DNA from 2 places in the Massilia sp. IC2-476 genome. Region 2 is predicted to be linked to the other one. Evidence: riboswitches for the same ligand, from Rfam matches in the RefSeq annotation. Region 2 holds a riboswitch; the other holds the start of a gene.
The links. Region 2 has a riboswitch for cobalamin ahead of LK539_RS24205 (TonB-dependent receptor domain-containing protein). Riboswitches for the same ligand answer to the same signal wherever they lie in the genome.
Positions count from the first base shown of each region.

Region 1: another riboswitch for cobalamin. It lies ahead of LK539_RS08565 (TonB-dependent receptor); the one in region 2 lies ahead of LK539_RS24205 (TonB-dependent receptor domain-containing protein).

Region 1 covers NZ_JAJFER010000002.1:822,897-827,033, reverse strand. The annotation lists gene LK539_RS08570 (cobalamin-binding protein) at 1-632, opposite strand, end outside; gene LK539_RS08565 (TonB-dependent receptor) at 632-2,614, opposite strand; cobalamin riboswitch at 2,680-2,917, opposite strand; gene LK539_RS08560 (M1 family metallopeptidase) at 3,041-4,137, shown strand, end outside.
Region 2 covers NZ_JAJFER010000017.1:1,252-5,388, forward strand. The annotation lists gene cobT (nicotinate-nucleotide--dimethylbenzimidazole phosphoribosyltransferase) at 1-325, shown strand, start outside; gene LK539_RS24195 (adenosylcobinamide-GDP ribazoletransferase) at 337-1,116, shown strand; gene LK539_RS24200 (histidine phosphatase family protein) at 1,121-1,651, shown strand; cobalamin riboswitch at 1,684-1,917, shown strand; gene LK539_RS24205 (TonB-dependent receptor domain-containing protein) at 1,985-3,826, shown strand; gene LK539_RS24210 (iron ABC transporter permease) at 3,845-4,137, shown strand, end outside.

The sequences.
Region 1 (4,137 bases), on a different contig from region 2:
TTGAGCGCGCCGAACACGTTGCGTCCGCCGCAGACGCGGATCGCATCGCTGGCGATCTGGGCGTCGTTGAGGGTGTACAGCGGCTGGTCCCAGATCTGGTAGAACACCGTCACAGGCGCGCGGCCTGCGTAACGCCCTTCCAGCGCGGCCAGCCTGGTGCGCAGCGCCGTGGCTGCCCCGGTGGCGGTAGGCCCCGTGCCCAGCAGCTGGCCGAGGCGCTCGACGTTGTCGGCCACCTGGGCCAGTCGGCGCGGCTCGCTGTGGAAGACCGGCACACCCAGCGTTTCGAGCTGGGCGATCTGGCGCGCCGTGTTCCCGCTGTGCCAGACCACGATCAGGTCGGGCTTCAGGGCCAGCACCCGCTCCATGTCGATCACGCTGTTGCTGCCCACCAGCGGGATCTTCTTTGCCGCTTCCGGGTAGTCGCTGTAGTTCATGGCGCCGACTACCTGCTTCCCACCGCCGGCGGCGAACAGCAGCTCGGTGGCGTGCGGCGCCATCGAGATGACGCGGCGCGCCGGCTGCTGCACCGTGACGCGGCGGCCGGCGTCGTCGACCACGGTCACCGCGGCCTGCACACTGCCGGCCGCCAGGGCCAGCAGTGCTGCTGCGTAAGCCAGTCGCGCGCGCATCAGAAATCGTAGCGCAGCGACAGCTTCAGCTGGCGGCCATCGCTCGGATAGATGCCCGAGCGGCAGCCGAAGGCGTTGCTGTAGTACTGGCGGTCGGCCAGGTTGAGCGCGCTGAAGGCCGCTTCCCAGCCGCCCACGCGGTACGCGTAGCGGGCGTCGAGCGTCGTGTAGGACGGGATGCGCGCGCCGCAGCTGTTGGTGAAGTCGCTGCCGTAGCGCTGGCTGTCGACCCACTGGGCGCCGAGGTCGGCGTTGTGGCCGCCGCGGGTCCAGCCCAGGCGCGCGGTAACGACGTTCTTCGGCACCAGCACCATCTCGCGGCCGGCGTTCGGGCCGGCGGTAAATTCGGCGTCCACGCGCTGCCACTGGGCCGTGAGGCGCAGGTCCTGGCTCAGGGCGTACTGGCCTTCCACCTCGACGCCCTGGCGGCGGGTCGGGTCGAGGTTGGTGTTGGCGCCCCAGCCGATGGTCGGGTCGTAGAAGATCTCGTTTTCCAGGCGGTGGCGGAACAGGCGCGCGCTCAGCTGGCGGCCGGCCGGGCCCGCGGTCACGCCCAGTTCGAGGTCGCGCGAGGTCTGCGGCGCCAGCACTTCGGGACCGGCACGCAGGCTGTTCTCGTCGACGTTGGCGATGCGGTAGCTGCGGCCTGCCCTGGCGAAGGTCGTCACCCCGGGCAGCACATCGAAGCTGCCCTCGACCGACCAGGCGTTGATCGACTGCTTGCGGTGCTCGTTCACCACCGGCGGGAAGGCCAGCGGGTCCGAGTAGTCCTTGATGAAGCGCTCGTGGCGGCCGCCGATGGCCAGGCGCGCGTTATGTGGAGCATTCCACAGGATTTCATTGCGCAGGTAAACCGCCTTCGAATCCTGCTCGGCGTCGCCCAGCGAAAAATCGGAGCTGGTCTGGCGCTCCCAGCGCACCAGGTCGATGCCCGCAACCAGTTCGTTGCGCTTGTCGCCGAAGCTGGCGGTGTGGCGCAGGCGCGGCGAGAACTGGGTCTGGCGCGCGTCATAGGCCGAACGCGACGCCACCTTCGTGCCGCCCATCATGTAGAAGTAGTTGGCCTCGACCTCGCGCTCGCGGCGCGACAGCTCGGCGGCCAGCTCGAGGCCGCCGATGCGGTGCTCGACGAAAGCGGTGATGCGGTCGGTGTCGAGGGTGCCGAAATCGTCCGGGGTCAGGGTCTGGCGCGGGATCGAGAGGAACTGGGCTTCGCTAAGCGAACCAGGGAAGCGCGCGTCCTGTTCCGAGCGTTCGAAGCGCAGGCCGGCACGGCCGGCGCCGTAGTTGTACTGCACGCCGCCGCTGGCGGTCTGCTGCTTGAAGTCGCTGTTCTTGCGGTAGTTGTCGGTGCGGCGGTCGGCCACAACGACGTCCACGGTCAGCGGACCGGCGCCGTGGCTGAGCGAAGCACGCAGGTCGCGCGCGCTGAAGCGCCCTGCTTCGGCAAACAGCGAACCGTGGGTGCCGTCCTGGGCGCCGCGACGCGTGATGATGTTGATCACGCCGCCGGTCGCGCCTTCGCCGTACAGCACGCTGCTGCCGCCACGCTGGATCTCGATGCGCTCGACGGTATCGACCGGGATGCTCGACAGGACCGCGTTCGCCAGTTCATTCTCGTTCAGGCGCACGCCGTCGACCAGGATCACCAGGTTCTGGGCGCTGTTTGAGCCGAAGCCGCGCAGGTCGAGCGCGAAGTCGGGCGAGGCGTCCAGGCTCTGGCGCCCGTAGACGCCGCCGATCTTGCGGATCGCGGCATTCACGTCGGTGGCGCCGGCGCGGCGGATATCCTCGGCGGTGATGACGGTGGCGCCGATCGGCGCGGTGGCGGCCTGCGCCGGGAAGCGCGCGCCGGTGACGACGATCGAAGGCAGCGCTTCCTGGGCGAGAGCGTTGGCGGCAAGGACGGACAGCGACAGAGCGCAGGCCAGCGCGAGCGGCTTCATGGCCGGCGCGCTGCGTGGAACGGCAGCAAAATTCATGTTGGATGTTCTCGGTAATGGCACCGGCCCGCGTCCCCGCAGGCCGGAGTTCAACGGAAGCGCCTTGGCACTCCCACCTGTCTGGCCGGTATCCGGGCTTGCAAGACGAACCGCTCCACCTTCCTATGCGTTGGCACAGTGGTTTTCGGAGCGACCTGTCATCGTTATGAGGACGATGACGCTTGTTGACCGTTGCGGGGGCAGCACACCTCGGCGCGGACGCGTAGCGACCTTGCCTCGTGTTTCCCGTTTAACTGCGCATGAGCAGAAGCATGCGCGGGCACCAGAACCCCGAGATTATAACCTGACAAGCTTTTCGGGTATTTCGTCGCCAAATCCGGGCTTCTATCCGAAGCGCTTGGAAATTAGCCAAGCTTCTCGATATAGTCGCGCTCATACCAAAACGACATCGACAGGGAGTCTTGCATGAGGATACAAGGAAGCCGGCACCGCTTGCGCGGGCTGCTTGTCGCGGCATTGCTGGTCGCCGGCGGCACGGCGGCCTGGTTCGCCCAGGCGGACGCACCGCTTGACGTGGCTGCACCTCTACTCGACGGCATCGCACTGGCCGCACCCGACGCCGCCGCTGTCAGCGTCCCCAGCAGCCCGGGAGCATGGGGCGGCATCCGCGGCGGCGACCAGCCGACGCTGTCGGACCGGGTGGTGAGCTACCGCATCGCCGCGACGCTCGACCCGGATAAGCACGTCGTCACCGGACGGCAAGCGCTCACCTGGCGCAACCGCAGCGCGGTCCCGGTGCGCAGCGTCTACCTGCACCTCTACATGAACGCCTTCGAAGGCGAAGGCAGCACCTTCTTCACCGAGCAGCGTCGGCGCGGTGAGGGATTCCGGAGCGGCGTCGGCACCGGCGATGGCGAATGGGGCCACATCGCCCTGCGCAGCGTGAGCCAGGGCGGGAGCAGCGTGCCATGGCGCTTCGTCCAGCCCGACAAGGGGCCGTCCACCGACCACACGGTGGTGCGCCTGGACCTGCCGGCGGCGGTGGCGCCCGGCGCCTCCACCACGCTCGACATGGCCTTCAGCACCCAGCTGCCGCGCGTGATCGCGCGCACCGGCTACTTCGACAGCTTCCACCTGGTGGCGCAATGGTTCCCCAAGATCGCGGTGCTGGAACTGCCGGGTGAACGCGGGGCGACCGCGCCGCGCTGGAACGCGCACGAATTCCACATGGAGTCCGAGTTCTACGCCGACTTCGGCAGCTACGACGTGAGCCTTACCGTTCCCAAGGGCTATACGGTGGGCGCCACCGGCGAGCTGCAGGGGCCGCCCGTCGAGAAGAACGGCATGCTGACGCACCGCTACGTACAGCACGACGTGCACGATTTCGCCTGGACCGCGGACCGCCGCAGCGCCAAGCCGCTGGTGGAAACCTGGACCGGCCCGGGCAGCCCGACCGTCAGGGTCGAGGTGATCTATCCGCCCGAATACGAAGCCAGCGCCAGGCCGGCGATGAAGGCGGCCAAGGATGCGCTGGCCTATTTTTCGCGCACGCTCGGCCCCTA
Region 2 (4,137 bases):
CATGATGGCCGGCGCCATGCTGAAGGCCGCCGAACTGCGCAAGGTGCTGCTGATCGACGGTTTCATCGTCACCAGTGCATTGCTGGTCGCCGCCCGCGTGCAGCCGGCGATCCTGGACTACTGCGTGTTCGCCCACTGCTCAAACGAAAACGGCCATCGCCTGATGCTCGAATCGCTCGGCGCCCAGCCGCTGCTGCAGCTCGGCCTGCGGCTCGGCGAAGGCACCGGCAGTGCCCTTGCCCTGCCCCTGCTGCATGCAGCCGCGAACTTCCTCAACGAGATGGCGACCTTCGCTTCGGCCCAGGTCAGCACCAGCTCGCAGTGAGTAAATAAAACATGCAGCAGCTACGCCTGTTCTTCATCGCTGTCCAGTTCTTCACCCGCCTGCCGATTCCGCGCTGGGTCGGCTTCGAGCAGGAGTGGCTGCACCACGCCTCACGCTACTTCCCGCTGGTCGGCCTGGTGGTCGGCGCGATCGGCGCCGGCGTATATGCGGCGGCAGCGTATCTGTTCCCGGCGCCCGTCGCGGCCGCGCTCTCGACCGCGGCGACGATCTACGCCACCGGCGCCTTTCACGAAGACGGCTTCGCCGACACCTGCGATGGCCTCGGCGGAGGCATGACGCGCGAGCGCGTGCTCGAGATCATGAAGGACTCCCGGGTCGGCGCTTACGGTGCGATTGGCGTCGTGTGCATGCTCGGCGCGAAGTGCACTGCGCTGGCGATGCTGCCGCCGGCCAGCGCCATCGGCGCGCTGCTGCTCGCGCATCCGCTCTCGCGCCTGGCCGCGACCTCGCTCATCTGGTGCATGGAATATGCGCGCGCCGAAGGCAAGGCCAAGCCGCTGGCCGAGCGCATGACGACGCCGGAGTTCATCATCGCCTCGGCAACGGTCGCCCTGGCTGGCGCCATCCTGGTCGCAACGGCGGCGCTCGATCTGCGCGCAGTGCTCGCGGCATGCATCGCCAGCGCGCTTGCCACCTGGTGGCTCGCCCGCAAATTCGCGCGCCGCATCGGCGGCTATACGGGCGACTGCCTTGGCGCCGTGCAGCAGCTGGCGGAAGTCGTGATCTACCTCGCCGTGCTGGCCACCCTGGGCCACGGCGCCCTGGCCTGATCCGATGGAACTGGTCCTGGTCCGCCACCCGCAGCCGGAGATCGCGCCCGGGATCTGCTACGGCAGGGCCGACATTTCGACATCTATCGAAGCAACCACCCTGGTCGTTGCCAGCCTGCGCGCCGCAGCCCTGCCCGGTGCTTTGTCCGTCTATGCCAGCCCGCTCGCACGCTGCAGCATGCTCGCCAATGCGCTCGGCGTTCCCGTCAGCTTCGATGCGCGCCTGGCCGAGATGGACTTCGGCGCCTGGGAGATGCAGGGATGGGATGCGATCCCGCGCGCCGAGGTCGACGCCTGGGCCGCCGACCTCCTCCACTACCGTCCCGGCGGCGGCGAGAACGTGCTGGACGTGGCACGCCGCGTGGCCGCGTTTCGCAAGGAGCTGCAGCATCCTGCCCTCGTCATCTGCCACGCGGGCACCATCCGACTGCTGTCGGCGCTGCATGCCGGCGGCACGCTCGAAGAAGCTGCGTTGCGCGCCGCAAACAGCGCCCACCGCATCGCCTACGGCGAAGTCATCGTGCTGAAAGACTGACAACGCTCCACCACCGTGCCGCAGTTTCTCCTTTATAATGGCGGCGTTTTGGTGCTCGCGGTCGTGTCCACGACCGCAGTTAAACGGGAAACACGAAGCCCTTCAACAAGGCCAACGTGTGCTGCCCCCGCAACGGTAAGCAAGTACCGCGCATGCTGAATCAGCAGCGCGGCAAACCGTCTTCCATGACCACTGTGCGAACGCATGGGAAGGTCGGACGGCCAGACTTGCCAGCCCGGATACCGGCCAAAAGGTGGAAGCGCGCCAACGGTGCGTTTCTGTTCAATCTGGCCTACGGGGACGTCGGCTGGTTGTCTTTGATGTGAACTATTCATGAACTTTCCTGTAACACGGCAAGCGGCCGCGCGTTCGCTTGCATCCGCGCTCGCACTCGCCTTCGCTTCGCCCTCCTTCGCCCAGACCCTGGACTCCGTGGTCGTCACCGCCAACCGCATGCCCCAACGCGCGGTCGACGTGATCGCCGATACCACCGTCATCCATGCCGACGAGATCGCCCGTTCCGGCGCCGGCTCAGTGGCCGACGTGCTGCGGCGCCAGCGCGGCATCGAAATCACCCGCAACGGCAGCGCCGGCGCATCCACCAGCGTGTTCCTGCGTGGCGCCAACAGCAACCAGGTCGTGGTCCTGCTCGACGGCGTGCGCATCGGCTCGTCCACCAGTGGCGTCGCCTCCTGGAACGCAGTGCCGCTCGGCGCCATCGAGCGTATCGAAGTCGTCTACGGTCCGCTCAGCACCCTGTACGGCGCCGACGCGATCGGCGGCGTGATCCAGATCTTTACTCGCAAGGGCGATGGCAGCCCCACCGTCAGCGCTGCGGTCGGCGCCGGCAGCAATGCCACGCGCAAGGCGGACGCCAGCCTGCATGGCGCCGGCGATGCGCTGCGCTATGCCTTCAGCGCCGGTTACGAAGACTCGGACGGCTTCTCGGCCACCCGTCCCGGCGCCTTTGGCTTCAACCCGGACGAAGACGGCTACCGCCGCCGCAACGCCAACGGCCAGCTGTCGTATACGCTGGCTCCCGGACATGAGATTGGCGCGCAATTCCTGCACAGCGACCTGCGCGCGCAGTACGACAGCGGCGCCGGCCCCTATGACGTCAACAACAAGCAGGACCTGAACACGGCGGCGGTGTATGTCGCCAGCCAGTTCACGTCCAACTGGCGCTCTACCCTGCAGTTCGCCCGCTCCGACGACAAACTGGGCAGCTTCACCAGCGCCGCCGCATCCGGCGCCAGCCAGATCGACACGCAGCAGGACGAGCTGACCTGGCAGAACACCATCGCCCTCGGCCCCGACACCCTGCAGCTGCTGTACAGCCACCGCAAGGAAGAAGTCGAGTCCAGCTCCACCGCCGACCTGTCGCGCAGCCGCACGACCAATTCGTACGCGGCGGCTTACTCGGCCAAGCGCGGCAGCCACCTGTTCGATGCCAGCGCCCGCCACGACCGCTCGGTCTATGGTAACAAGAACACCGGCGCCGCCGGCTATGGCTACAACTTCGGCAGGGGCCTGCGCGCCACCGCCAGCGTCGGCTCGAGCTTCCGGGCGCCGACCTTCAACGAGCTGTACTACCCGGGATACGGCCTGCCGACCAACCGTCCGGAGAAGGGCCGCAACCTTGAAGCCGGCCTGCGCTACGATGCCGGCAAGCTGCAGTTCGACGCCACCTGGTTCCGCAACCGCCTGACCGACATGATCGTCTCCGCAACGCCCTGCCCGGGCCGTGCCGGCAGCTGCGCCTACAACGTCAACGAAGCCAAACTGGAAGGCGTGACGCTGGCGGCCGAGGCACTTGTCGCCGGCGTCACGCTGCGCGGCAGCCTGGACTGGCAGGACCCGACCGACGAGACCACCGGCAAGCAGCTGGCGCGCCGCGCGAAGAAGCACGCTTCCTTCATGGCCGACAGCAGCTGGGGTGCGCTCAAGGCCGGCGCCGAACTGCAGCTCTCGGGCGAGCGCTTCGACGACGCGGCCAACCGCAATCGCCTGGGCGGCTACGGCCTGCTCAACCTGTACGCTACCTGGCAGTTCACGCCTGATGTGTCGCTGCTGCTGCGCGTCGACAACGTCGCCGACAAGCGCTACGAGCTGGCCCGGAACTACGGCACCAGCGGCCGTACCTGGTTCGCCGGCCTGCGCTACGGCATCCGCTGACGTACCAAGAGGAGACGCATGCATCACCCAGCCAACTCGCAGCGCCAGCGCGCCACGCTCGTCATCGGCGTGCTGCTGCTGTGCGCCCTTGCCAGCCTGCTGTTCGCCGGCATGACGGGCTCGGTCGCCGTGCCGCTGGCCGAGGTGCCGGACGCGCTGCGCCAGCTAACGAACGGCGAAGCAAACAGCCTGGCGGCCTCGCTGCTCGAGCTGCGCGCCAGCCGCGCGCTGACCGCCTTCGTCACCGGCGGCGCGCTGGCGCTGGCTGGCGTGATGATGCAGGCGCTGCTGCGCAACCCGCTGGCCGACCC